4 regions of the Halobacillus sp. B23F22_5 genome follow, and region 1 is predicted to be linked to each of the others. Evidence: riboswitches for the same ligand, from Rfam matches in the RefSeq annotation. Region 1 holds a riboswitch; each other region holds the start of a gene.
The links. Region 1 has a riboswitch for S-adenosylmethionine ahead of ACGTN9_RS17695 (methionine ABC transporter ATP-binding protein). Riboswitches for the same ligand answer to the same signal wherever they lie in the genome.
Positions count from the first base shown of each region.

Region 2: another riboswitch for S-adenosylmethionine. It lies ahead of ACGTN9_RS08800 (methionine biosynthesis PLP-dependent protein); the one in region 1 lies ahead of ACGTN9_RS17695 (methionine ABC transporter ATP-binding protein).
Region 3: another riboswitch for S-adenosylmethionine. It lies ahead of msrA (peptide-methionine (S)-S-oxide reductase MsrA); the one in region 1 lies ahead of ACGTN9_RS17695 (methionine ABC transporter ATP-binding protein).
Region 4: another riboswitch for S-adenosylmethionine. It lies ahead of ACGTN9_RS01930 (O-acetylhomoserine aminocarboxypropyltransferase/cysteine synthase family protein); the one in region 1 lies ahead of ACGTN9_RS17695 (methionine ABC transporter ATP-binding protein).

Region 1 covers NZ_JBIEKI010000018.1:22,322-25,416, forward strand. Annotated here, with positions in the region: gene ACGTN9_RS17685 (thioredoxin family protein) at 1-257, shown strand, start outside; gene ACGTN9_RS17690 (TlpA disulfide reductase family protein) at 483-902, opposite strand; SAM riboswitch class I at 1,127-1,238, shown strand; gene ACGTN9_RS17695 (methionine ABC transporter ATP-binding protein) at 1,343-2,371, shown strand; gene ACGTN9_RS17700 (methionine ABC transporter permease) at 2,361-3,029, shown strand; gene ACGTN9_RS17705 (MetQ/NlpA family ABC transporter substrate-binding protein) at 3,045-3,095, shown strand, end outside.
Region 2 covers NZ_JBIEKI010000005.1:23,397-26,491, forward strand. Annotated here, with positions in the region: gene ACGTN9_RS08790 (DUF2188 domain-containing protein) at 112-582, opposite strand; gene ACGTN9_RS08795 (DUF3231 family protein) at 729-1,241, shown strand; SAM riboswitch class I at 1,350-1,458, shown strand; gene ACGTN9_RS08800 (methionine biosynthesis PLP-dependent protein) at 1,539-2,651, shown strand; gene ACGTN9_RS08805 (hypothetical protein) at 2,766-3,095, shown strand, end outside.
Region 3 covers NZ_JBIEKI010000005.1:29,768-32,862, forward strand. Annotated here, with positions in the region: gene ACGTN9_RS08825 (AIM24 family protein) at 90-788, opposite strand; gene msrA (peptide-methionine (S)-S-oxide reductase MsrA) at 863-1,336, opposite strand; SAM riboswitch class I at 1,552-1,666, opposite strand; gene ACGTN9_RS08835 (Na+/H+ antiporter NhaC family protein) at 1,818-3,095, shown strand, end outside.
Region 4 covers NZ_JBIEKI010000001.1:401,046-404,140, forward strand. Annotated here, with positions in the region: gene ACGTN9_RS01925 (homoserine dehydrogenase) at 1-153, opposite strand, end outside; gene ACGTN9_RS01930 (O-acetylhomoserine aminocarboxypropyltransferase/cysteine synthase family protein) at 222-1,934, opposite strand; SAM riboswitch class I at 2,081-2,189, opposite strand; gene ACGTN9_RS01935 (DUF2188 domain-containing protein) at 2,978-3,095, shown strand, end outside.

The DNA.
Region 1 (3,095 bases):
TTATTTTCATTCATAGCCCGTTTTGTGGAACATGTCATATGGCCAGGAAGATGTTAGATACCATAGAGGCAATGTGGAAGCAGGATTTGTTTTTTGAATTGAATGCATCCATCCATCCTGCTTTTATGCAGGAATATCAAATCAAGAGTGTACCTTGTTTATTAATTCTTACTGACGGTAAGATCAAGGAAAAAATCTATGCGTTCCGTTCGGTGACTTATATGCAGAGAGTGGTGTCTAAATACGTCAACTCTTAATATTATTTCCCGAGAAATAACGAAAGAGTCAGCAGCCTTACCTGGCGTGATACTTCAGGGGGGCTGTTTTTTGATGATTCCACGATAGGACGTATCAAGCGAATATATTTATTTGCAAGCTCTACTAAGCGTTCTTATCGTTCTCGAAACTGAGTCTTCAAAATCAACACAGGGGTTTAGGTGATGTTTTCTCCAACAAAAAAAGCCGATTGCTACCGGCTTTTTCTAGTCCACTAACTCCCCTAATTTTTCTACTATTTCTAGGAATTTTGCCTGATCGTCGAATTTCGCTGCTATAAATCCTTTTTGGTCGATGATTACGGTTGTGGGCACACTGGTACATTGATACTGGTCGTATATGCTTCTTCCTTCATCAACTAATGTTTTCTGCGTCAGGAACTTTGTTGCAAAATCCTCTCCAGCTTGGCTGCTTCTTTCCCGACCAGCAACGTTAATAGTAAGCATGCGGACTTTATTTGAATCCATTGAGCGGTTCAATTGTTCTTTCATAGGCAAGTCCCTGGCACAGTCAGGACACCAGGATACCCAAAAAGTCAGTACAATCACTTTTCCGATGTCTTCTTTCACATCATAGACGGAGCCGGAATGAATTTCCGGCAATTGAAAAAGTGGTGCTGTTTCCATGGTTTTCCCCTCCTTATTTAAGTAACTATTCTTTACCAATCCTATCATAAAAAATAATGAAGAAGCATGCGATGCAGGTCATCTCCCAAGGGTGGCCACGGAAGTTTCTCCATAGGAAGTTCAAATAAAAATCTAAATAAGTCGAATTTTGTTGACAATTATTTTTGAGCCGTGCTACAATCCTTTTTGTGACACTTAAAAGGATTAAAGCAATAAAATAGTATCTCTTATTAAGAGAGGCGGAGGGACTGGCCCGATGAAGCCCGGCAACCGTCAAGCATTTATGCTTGAAAAGGTGCCAATTCCTGCAGAGTAATTAACTCTGACAGATAAGAGAACGGAGCAGCTTGATATATAAGCGCCTTTCTGTTCTCGTAAGCAGAAAAGGCGTTTTTTTAATTTAACGAGCATGAAGTCAGGCTTGTAGGAGGCGGCATGAAATGATTTCTATCAAAGAACTTACGAAAGTTTTTCATACAAAAGATCAAGATGTCACCGCAGTAGACCATCTTGATTTGAATATCAAATCTGGAGAGATTTATGGGGTCATCGGGTATAGCGGTGCAGGAAAGAGTACATTCATTCGTTTATTGAATCGTCTCGAAGACCCTACATCGGGTTCGGTTACGATCGATAAGCAGGAAATAACCAGTATGAACAAGAATGACTTACGACTCGCCCGGCAGGAAATCGGAATGATCTTCCAGCATTTCAACCTGCTCTGGTCGCGCACAGTCAAAGATAATATTGCTTTTCCGTTAGAAATCGCTAAAATGCCGAAGGAAAAGAGAGAAGCTCGAGTGAAAGAATTGGTTGAGCTAGTAGGTTTGAAGGGGAGAGAGAATGCATACCCTTCCCAACTGAGCGGAGGGCAGAAGCAGCGAGTCGGCATCGCTCGAGCACTCGCTAATAAACCGAAAGTTCTATTATGTGATGAAGCGACATCTGCACTGGATCCTGAAACAACGGACTCGATTCTTGATTTATTGGTTGATATCAATGAGAAGCTGGGACTTACAATTATATTGATCACCCATGAAATGCATGTAATCAGAAAGATATGTCATCGCGTCGCAGTAATGGAAAATGGAAAAGTAGTAGAACAAGGAGACGTTTTAGATGTCTTCCTTCATCCCGAGCGACCAGTGACAAAAAAGTTTGTTGATCAAGTGATGGGAGATCCCGATCAAGACCACTCCCTTGATTTGATTCATGAGAATTACAAGTCTGGTAAAGTACTGCGCCTTCATTTTATAGGTGAAAGCACGAATCAGGCATTGATAAGCGAACTTTCCAGGGAGTTTAAGATCGACTTGAATATTTTGCACGGGAAAATCACGCAGACTCAAAAAGGTGCGTACGGTACATTGTTCGTCCACGTAGAAGGTGATCAGGTTGAAATTGAAAGAGCTCAAGCTTATATCCAGAACACTTCAGTAGAAGTGGAGGTGATGCCGAATGTTCAATAAGTTATTTCCGAATGTCGAATTACAGGATATGATCACTGCTACCAATGAGACACTTTACATGACCATCATATCTGTTATTGGAACTTTATTTTTCGGTATTATCCTTGGGCTGCTGTTGTATTTATCGCGTCCGGGAGGGTTATGGGAAAACAAGGTGCTCAATTGGATTACGGCAGCGTTTGTAAATGTGTTCCGTGCTATCCCTTTTATAATTTTGATACTATTGTTATTCCCTTTTACTGATTTTTTAATGGGAACAATTCGTGGGCCTAAGGCTGCATTACCGGCTTTGATCATCGGAGCTGCGCCTTTTTACGGCAGACTGGTTGAAATAGCTTTAAGAGAAGTTGATAAAGGAGTAATTGAAGCAGCTAAATCCATGGGGGCTAAAAATTCCACAATAATTTTCAAGGTGCTGCTCAAAGAATCGATGCCAGCCCTTGTATCAGGTCTTACGGTGACAGCCATTGCGCTGATTGGCTATACTGCAGTAGCAGGTGTGATTGGCGCAGGTGGTTTAGGAGACTTCGCTTATTTTTATGGCTTCCAACGGAGTGATTTTGATGTGGTATTTGTATGTACAGTGTTAATCGTCCTCATTGTGTTTATATTCCAATTCATTGGAGACTTCCTGACACGTTCATTAGATAAAAGATAAAAAAGGAGAATGGTTATGAAAAAATGGTTAACAGTTATATTGGCAGGATTATTAATATCAGTATTG
Region 2 (3,095 bases), on a different contig from region 1:
GTCAGGAACATCGCCCTAACAAAAGGATGCCTTGGACCTATGCGTTTTACATGCAACTCCCATAAATACTATTCAATAAAAAACAGACCCTCATGTGAAGGTCTGCTTGCATTAGTTATTGCTATTCTCGTAATTGTGTTCGTTCTGGACGTCACCGTTTTTCTTATGGATGACTGCTTTTGTTCCTTTATTTTCAGCAATTTCTTTAGCGCGCTTGATCGCTTCATCTTTATTATCGAATACCTGGTCCGGCTTTTTAGCGCCTTTCGCCTGGACAGCCCAACCGTCATCATGTGCGACAACATGCTCACCGCGATCCAATAATTCAGGACGGTTGTCATATTGTTTATCTTCTTCGTCACGATCCTTCAACTCTTTATCGTCGGCGTCCTTCATTTCATTGATTTCTTTATTGGAAGCATTATCATACCATTCTTTCGCCTGACTGGTAGCAATAGGAATCGCACGGTTCTCATCATAACCTTCATCTACCATAGCATTCGCAATTTCAATTGCTTTATTCCTCACAGCAGTGTTCAAGTTTTTTAATGAGCTTGGATAATCATTCTTATCCCAAGGCATTGCGCTCACCTCCACGTAATATTTGTTTATTATGTTCCGCATTAGTGGCATTTATAAACATCTCCTGCCTGTTTTAGGAAGGTATACGTTTATTACAACGTATGAATACTACATGTGTACCACAAAATTAAAAAGGAGTGTTTCCAATGGGTATTTTAACTGGTGACCCCAAAGAACAGCCTCTTCACTACGGGGAAGTATTCGGAATGTGGTCCTATTTGACAGTAGCAAAAGGTAATTACACACGTTACCAAACGTTTATGAACCATACTGGTGATAAAGAATTGATGAAGTTGCTGGAGGAACTGATCGAAGGTATCAAGCATGAATCAGAAAGTATTGAAGAAATTTTAAAAACCAATGGAATAGCACTGCCTCCATCGGCTCCTGAACGTTCGAACGCAACTCTTGAAGATATCCCAGTCGGTGCACGATTCAATGACCCTGAAATCAGCGCGCAAGTCTCCGCCGATTTATCAGCCGGATTGGTTGCTTGCAGTACCGTTATCGGACAGTGCACGCGGGAAGATATTGCTATGATGTTTGGACAGTTCCACATGAACAAAGCTCAGGCAGCTGCAAAAGCACTTCGACTTAATAAAGAAAAAGGCTGGTTAGTAACACCACCGATGCACACTAAAGTACCAGAACCAGTTTAACCGGCAAAGGCAGACCACTTATGCGGTCTGCCTATTTTTTTCAAAAAATGATTGCATAATATTCAAAATTCCTGTATGTTGGAAATTAAATCAATTGAATATTCACTATTCTTATGAAGAGAAGCTGAGGGAACTGGACCGACGAAGCTTCAGCAACCTGCCGATTTCGGTGAGGTGCTACATCCAGCGAGCGGCTAAGCCGTTTGAAAAATAAGAAGAAGTGGCTAATTTACGGATAAAATCAGCTCTTCTTCTTGAGAGCTGATTTTTTTATTTTACGATAAAGGAGACGGAATCATGGGCACTTATCATCTTGATACGACATTAGCACAAACAGGAAACCGAAGCGAAACTACGACTGGAGCGGTGAATCCTCCCGTATATTTTTCTACTGCTTATCGCCATGAGGGCATCGGAAAATCAACCGGGTACGATTATTCGCGAACCGGCAACCCTACCAGGGACTTATTAGAACAGGCTATCGCTGATTTAGAAAACGGGTCTGGAGGTCTTGCTTTCAGCTCAGGAATGGCCGCAATCCAGGCTACTTTTTCAATTTTTGAGCCGGGAGATGAATTCATTGTTACAAAAGATGTTTACGGAGGCTCTTATCGTATTTTTGAAACCCATTTTAAAAAATTCGGCTTGCAATTCCGTTATGTAAATAGCTCGGACCCAGCCGATTTTGAACAAGCTATTACTGCCCGCACCAAAGGACTATTTATCGAAACACCAACCAATCCATTGATGACCCAGGTTAATATTGAATCACTTGCTCAGATAGCTGAACGAAATGGAATTATTTTGATTGTGGACAATACGTTTTACACCCCCTATTTGCAGAGGCCTCTTGAACAAGGAGCAGATATTGTCGTTCACAGTGGTACCAAGTATTTAGGAGGTCATAATGATGTCCTGGCAGGACTTGTCGTTGCTAAAAGTGAGAAATATTTAGAGGAGCTACGCCTGGAGCAAAATTCTTCCGGAGCGGTGTTATCTCCTTTTGACAGCTGGTTATTGATGAGAGGTCTTAAAACTCTAGGGCTGCGTATGCGTCAACACGAGGAAAACGCTAAACGAATGGTCGAATTTCTTGAACGCAGTGCTTTTATCCGTGATGTCCTTTATCCCGGTCAGGGAGGTATGGTTTCATTTCGCGTGGAAGATGAAAATGCTGTCCCCCATCTTCTCGAGCAATTGAAGCTTATCACATTCGCGGAAAGCCTGGGCGGTACAGAGACGTTCATCACGTATCCAGCTACCCAGACTCATTATGATATTCCAGAAGAAGTTCGCAGCAGTTACGGAGTCTGTAACCGGCTGCTTCGTATGTCTGTAGGTATTGAAAATATCGAGGATCTTTTACAAGATTTACAAGAGGCGTTAGAGGCTTCCCACCAGCGAGCCTGATTTTCAGCGGCTCGTCCTTTATACCAATTCTGGGCATCTGTCGTGCCATACCGTCAAAAGCCTACATAGGCTATACGGAATTGTTAGAATACCTAGTTAAGGGAGACGATCAGCATGAATCCTTACTATCTACCACAGAGCCACATGCCGCTGAATATGGAAGAGACGATGGGGTACGGTTTTGAATTTCAGCCAATAAACCATTTCCCCCAATATGATGGATATGAGCACTTTGACAACTATTACGGCCAGGATCGACAACCGCCTCAATTGGAAAGACGGGTAACTGCTCTGGAGAGGCAAAATGAACAGCAAGGAAGAGAAATCAACAGGTTGGATCGAGAAAACAATAGGCAAGCGAGAGAAATTAACCGTCTCAACAATGAAATCAATCAATTACAGCGAACTGTGGAGCAGCACACTAGAAGACTAAACCGTTTGAAT
Region 3 (3,095 bases), on a different contig from region 1:
TTTGTAAACTTAACAATATCTTCGAATTTATGACAAAAACCGCAAAAAATACTCTATCGCCTGTAGAATTCAGCGATAGAGTTTGGTTCTTAACTGTTTTTATTGTTAGAGTAATAAACTTCTTCGAAAGGCTGGACGATTACAAAGCCTTCACCAGCGAATCTCATTTGAATCGATTCGCCGCTGCCTCTCCCCAAAAACGTCTTCAGCGTAATATCCGTCTGGAATTCCGGTTGCAAATGCCCCGACCAGGCAACCGTTGCATTTGGATCTGTGATGACCGGCTGGTCAGGCGTAACAAGCAGCGTGAGCGGTTCATAGTGAGAGGTAATTGCAACTCTCCCACTTCCCTGCAAAGTGATATTGAAAAGGCCGCCAGACATCATGCCTGCTACTTTTTTCATCAATTGGATATCCCACTCGATACCTGGCTCGAATGCGAGCAAATCATTCCCATTGACGGTGATGGCTTCATTATCCAAGTCTAAAATGGTAATTTTCTTACCTTGATCGGCAAGGTATAACCTCCCGTTCCCTTTCGCTTTCATCAAGGAACTGCCTTCTGAGGTAAAGGCTTTCTTCAACATCTTTCCTACCCCATGCTCCAAAATCCCTTCCCGTTCAAACTTGATTTCTCCCTGATAAGAAATCATCGCCCCCATTTTCGCCCATACATCTCCGGCAAGATTGACTTCGAGTAAACGAGGTGTTTCCAATTCGAAGTATTCATTTTCCGATTCATCCTGTTTCGTTTCCCTGATGAATGATGAGATAGAGTACTTACTCATTTCCGATCGCCTCCTATGGATAATACTTACGCCTTTAGCAATAAAAAGTTTCAAAAAAAAATCGTGTGATTGACTCACACGATTCCGCAAGAAGCAGTTCCATTCTTTTGTAAGTATTTTTGATGGTACTCTTCGGCTTCATAAAAAGGTCCTGCTTCTACAATTTCTGTAACAATTTCCGTTCGGAAAACACCCTTTTGGTTCCATTCGCTCAGCTTTTGCTCCGCTGCCTGCAGTTGCGTTTCATCAGTATAAAAAATAATAGAACGATATTGAGAACCGATGTCTTCTCCCTGACGATTACGTGTCGTCGGATTATGACATTCAAAAAATGCATCAATAAGCGACTCATAAGATATTTTTTCAGGATCGAAATCGACCTTCACTGATTCTGCATGGCCGGTTTTGCCTGTTTTCACTAATTCATAAGAAGGGCTTTCGACGTTGCCACCGCTGTATCCTACTCTTGTCTGTTCTACTCCATTTATTCTTTCAAACCATGCTTCTACTCCCCAAAAACATCCTGCTGCAAAAATTGCCGTTGCCATCACTCATCGCTTCCTTTCCACTCACGTAACTTCTTTCGCAAGAGATTGACGAGGCTTTATACGTTTAGAAAAACTCGGCTTCACGCCAAGTCTTATGGCGAAAGCCTAAGTGTTTCTTATACTTTAATCCTTTAACTAAAGTTAAATTTTCTTAAAGTACAAAAAGATCCCTCTCTTATCCAAAAGAAAGGGATCCGTACGTTTATGCATACGTCCTCTCATCTTTCAGGATCATTCATCCTGCAGGAATTGGCACCGTTCGAATCATGTGTTTGATCCGATGGTTGCCGGGCATCAAAGGGCCAGTCCCTCCGCCTCTCTGGATAAGAAGTTAACGATAGTATTTAAATTTGTAATTCTTATCTTACAATAAATTCTATGCCGAAGTAAAGGGATAAAAACCATTTTTTTCGAATACTTTACTTTATTTTTCCACAACCTATATGGAGCATGTTTAGGGAAAAGGGAAAGAGGTGTACATATGGGTTGGCTGTCGGTAATACCATTTATTGCGGTTGTCATTGCTGCTATTTGGACGAAACAAGTTGTGCCCAGTCTATTATTCGCTGTAGTGGTTGCTGGTTATCTGGCAGAGCCTGACTGGCTTGGCGGGATGACCACTTCTTTGGGTTTTATCATCCAAGGCTTACAGGATGAAAACAATTTAAAAATCATCATCTTTCTTTATGCTTTCTCATCGTTGATCGGTTTGATCAAATTCGCTGGCGGCATCAAAGGGTTCGTCCGGGCTGCAACAGAAAAAGTCAATACCAAACGTGGCGCATTCATGCTCACATGGTTATCCTCTCTCGGCACTTTCAGCGCACCCAGCTTTCGTATCGTAACGATAGCCCCAGTAATGAAAGCTATGAGAAAAAAACTGCCGATGACAAAACAGGAACTGGGATTCGTCATTGAAACGACCGCTTCTCCTCTGGTAGTCCTAATACCTGTAGCTACTGCTTTTGTAGGCTATATGAGCTCGGTCATTGAAATGTCGCTGCATCAGGCAGGTGCAAAAGGTGACCCTTATATGCTTTATTTACAGAGCATCCCTTTTAATTTCTTCGCTTTCGCTATGCTTATCATCGGCTTTTATCTGAGTTTTTTTCATCGTAATAAAAAGTCAGCAACCTGCGCGGAAGATGGCACAAATGAAACCGCTGACGATGATGATCAGTGGGAAGACTGCCACCCTGCTGTTGCTAAAGATTTACCAAACCGGCCCTGGACACTAATCTTGCCTCTTTTCACCGTCATCCTCCTGACTTTCTTCCTTATGTATGTGTTGGGGTTGAAAAAAGATAAAGAAGGGCTTCAGGCGTTAATCAATGCCAACGTGCTCGATGCGATGGTGTTGGCAGTAGTATTGACCGTAGTATTCTTGATGGTTTATCTAAAAATCGTCAACCAGCCCCTGAGGCAAATGATGAAGACGGTGATCAATGAAGGTAACGAAATGATGGGGGTCATCGTCCTTCTTGCCATGGTATGGGGGCTGAGTAAAGGATCAGAGGAATTGAAGTTTGCTGATACGGTTTCTTCATCGTTTGAATGGATACCGCCCGGTTACGTCGCCGTTGTATTATTTGTAGTAGGGTGCGGGTTGTCCTATTTCATCGGCTCTTCATGGGGGACATGGGGCATACTAATGCCAGTCGGCTTGTCCATTGCCGTCACTGCGGGCAGCTCCCTGCCTATCGTTATCGGAGCTGTATTCGCAAGTGGTACATTCGGGGCTTTTGCTTCTCCTTTAAGC
Region 4 (3,095 bases), on a different contig from region 1:
CCTGTGTTTAGAAGGATTCTGGACAAGGATAGCAACAATTTCTACTTCCTTCCCCAGGAGGGTCCGGAACCTTTCCTGGTGTTCATGAAGAACTTCGTGAATTCCTTGCCCGACCGTACCGTAACCAAGCAGTGCGGCTTTTATTTTCGTCATGGTAATCCTCCTTCGCCCTTGCATCTGCCGGGTATTCTACCAACAGACTATTTCTATATCTCAGTTTCTTATAAAGTCAGCGCTGCATCCGAGTGATCCGTCGCTTGTCGAAGAGTAACTGCGCGTTCATAAAGGTTATCTCCTGCTACGGTTTCAAGATCCTTATCAAACGTGACAGCTTTATTCTCTTTCACCCAGACCAAAGTTGGAGAGAGGTTAGTGATTTCTTTTTTATTGTTATTGGTTTCAACTGCAGATTCGCTATAGACGATATCGACTTTGGTATCTAGCAGTTCATCTTTTTCAGAGATATCTTTGATGATAAAACCTAAACGTTCCAGCTTTTTAACTTCCTGTTTGCCACTGTCAGAGAGTTCTCCTGCCGTAGTGATGACACGACGTCTCAGGTCGCCATTTTCACGATCCAGAGAGGATCCAAGTACTGTTTGAACAGTGTCTTTTCCTTTGGCCGGCCCCGCCGGGTTTTCTTCTCCTGTAGCGATGGCAATTGCCTGGTCCAGCTCAGCAAGTAAGTCCTCGGTGGATTCCAGTCCGATCGAAAGCCGGATCAATTCTTCTGTAACTCCTGTCTTTTCCAAGTCATCGGCGCTCAGCTGTTGATGAGTAGTGGATGCGGGGTGGATGATCAATGATTTAGCATCCCCGACATTTGCTACGTGAGACCATAGATTAATATTATCAATGATCTTACGGCCAGCTTCTCTGCCGCCTTTGATTCCAAATACGACAATCGACCCTGCTCCATGATGTAAATATTTTTTCGCCAAATGATGGGTAGGGTGGTTTTCAAGGCCAGGATAATTCACCCATTCCACTCCATCATGCTCGGTTAAGTGTTGGGCGACTTCTCGCGCGTTTTCCGTATGCTGTTTGATACGAAGGTGCAGAGTCTCCAGCCCTTGAAGCAATAGGAAAGCATTTTGCGGACTGAGGCAGGCTCCAATATCGCGCAGCAGTTGGACACGCAGCTTGATAGAGAATGCTAATGGACCGACATCGTATGCATAGCGAAGCCCGTTGTAGCTCTCGTCGGGTTCTGTGAATCCAGGAAACTTGCCATTCGTCCAATCGAATCGTCCGCTATCGACGACTACGCCACCGATGGTTGTTCCATGACCGCCGATCCATTTGGTAGCTGAGTGCACGACAATGTCCGCTCCCCAGGTCAATGGTTTACAAATATATGGGGTGGCAAAGGTGTTATCAATGATAAGCGGGATGCCGTTTTCATGAGCAACATCGGCAACTTCTTCAATGTCCAATACATTCAAGCTCGGGTTACCGATAATTTCAGAGAAAATCGCTTTTGTGTTAGGCGTAATAGCTTCTCTGAAATTTTCTGGATCCGTACTGTCTACAAAATTGACGGTGATGCCATAACGAGGCAGTGTATGGGTGAATAGGTTATACGTACCGCCATACAAATTAGTGGAGGCGATGATTTCATCACCTGCAGAAGCGATGTTCAGAATCGCCAATGTGATTGCAGCCATTCCGGAAGAGGTGGCGACAGCGGCTGCTCCATCCTCAAGCAACGCGATCCGCTGTTCGAAAGCATCAACTGTCGGATTCATGATTCGAGAGTAAATATTCCCTGGTTCTGCTAAGCCGAACAAATTTTTGGCGTGCTCCGTATCACGGAAAACATAGGAAGTAGTTTGATAGATGGGCACCGCACGGGATCCAGTGGAAGGATCAGCTTCCTGTCCTCCGTGCAGCAATAGGGTCTCAGGATTGTAGTGATGGGATGAAAAACTCATGAAAATTCCTCCTTCAAATGATTATGAAATAAGCAATCGTTTCGAAAGAGAGAGCATTCCGTTCAGAAAAGTGGGAGGAGTTGAAAGGAGGTAGAGGGAAATAGAAAAGCCCTCTTCCTAAGAAGAGGGCGTATGTACGTTTCCTCCTCTTATCTTTCAGATCCACAGATCTGTAGGAATTAGCACCTTTTCAAGCAATGCTTGATGGTTGCCGGGCATCGTCGGGCCTAGTCCCTCCGCCGCTCTCGATAAGAGATTCGATTGTTTAATCCAATATTTATGCTTGCTACGTATTCTAGATGATAAATTTTTTAAAGTCAAACACTTTTTTATTCTCAGTGGTGAATTTTCTAGTTAAACTCTCTTTTGTTGAAAACTCAGTTTCGGAGAAACTGCTTCCGTTATGGTGGTGATCGTTTGGAGGTCCGGGAAATCACTCGCTTTACATGGGCATGTAGTGAGCTTTCTCAGGCTTCGCCTTCCGGGATCTCACCGATCATGTTGATCCCATAAGACTTTGAATAAGCTTCTTGAAAAAACACCGCACGAAGGAAATGCGTAGCATTTTCGAGGAGTCTCACCGTTTTCCCAGACACCATAGGATTGTAAGAATCTCGAAACTACTATCAAGAGTAGGTACTTTTGGTGCAGAAAGAACGATCAATACAGCAATGTAACGGAATTTTTCTTTAAATTAGGTAAGGATATTCAAAGGTGATTTCGATAATCTTATGTGGCAAGGGGCGTGGGGGAACGGGGAGACTCCTACGGGAAAAGAGTTCCAGGTGAGACCCCACAGAGCGTTAGCTCGAGGAGGCTCAACGGACTCCCGTGGAAAGCGAGTCGTTCCCACACACACCTTTCTCTCAAACAATATCTCGAAATCAAGTCTTCGACTTTTCGGCCGTATAATTGAATTAAGACTGTTAAAAATCAACCACAACGTTTAAAGAGCCTATATTATCAGATAAAGCTGGTGATGTTTTATAGAAGAGCAAAATGGGAACATAGGTAGCAAGAACGAAGGAAGAGGAGTGTATAACATGAAACAATATAGTGTAGAACCTAACAAAGACGTAACAGGCTGGTTTGTAAAAATTGAGGATACAGCTCCGACAGATTTATACGATGAAAAATCGGTAGCCATTGAAAAAGCAGAAC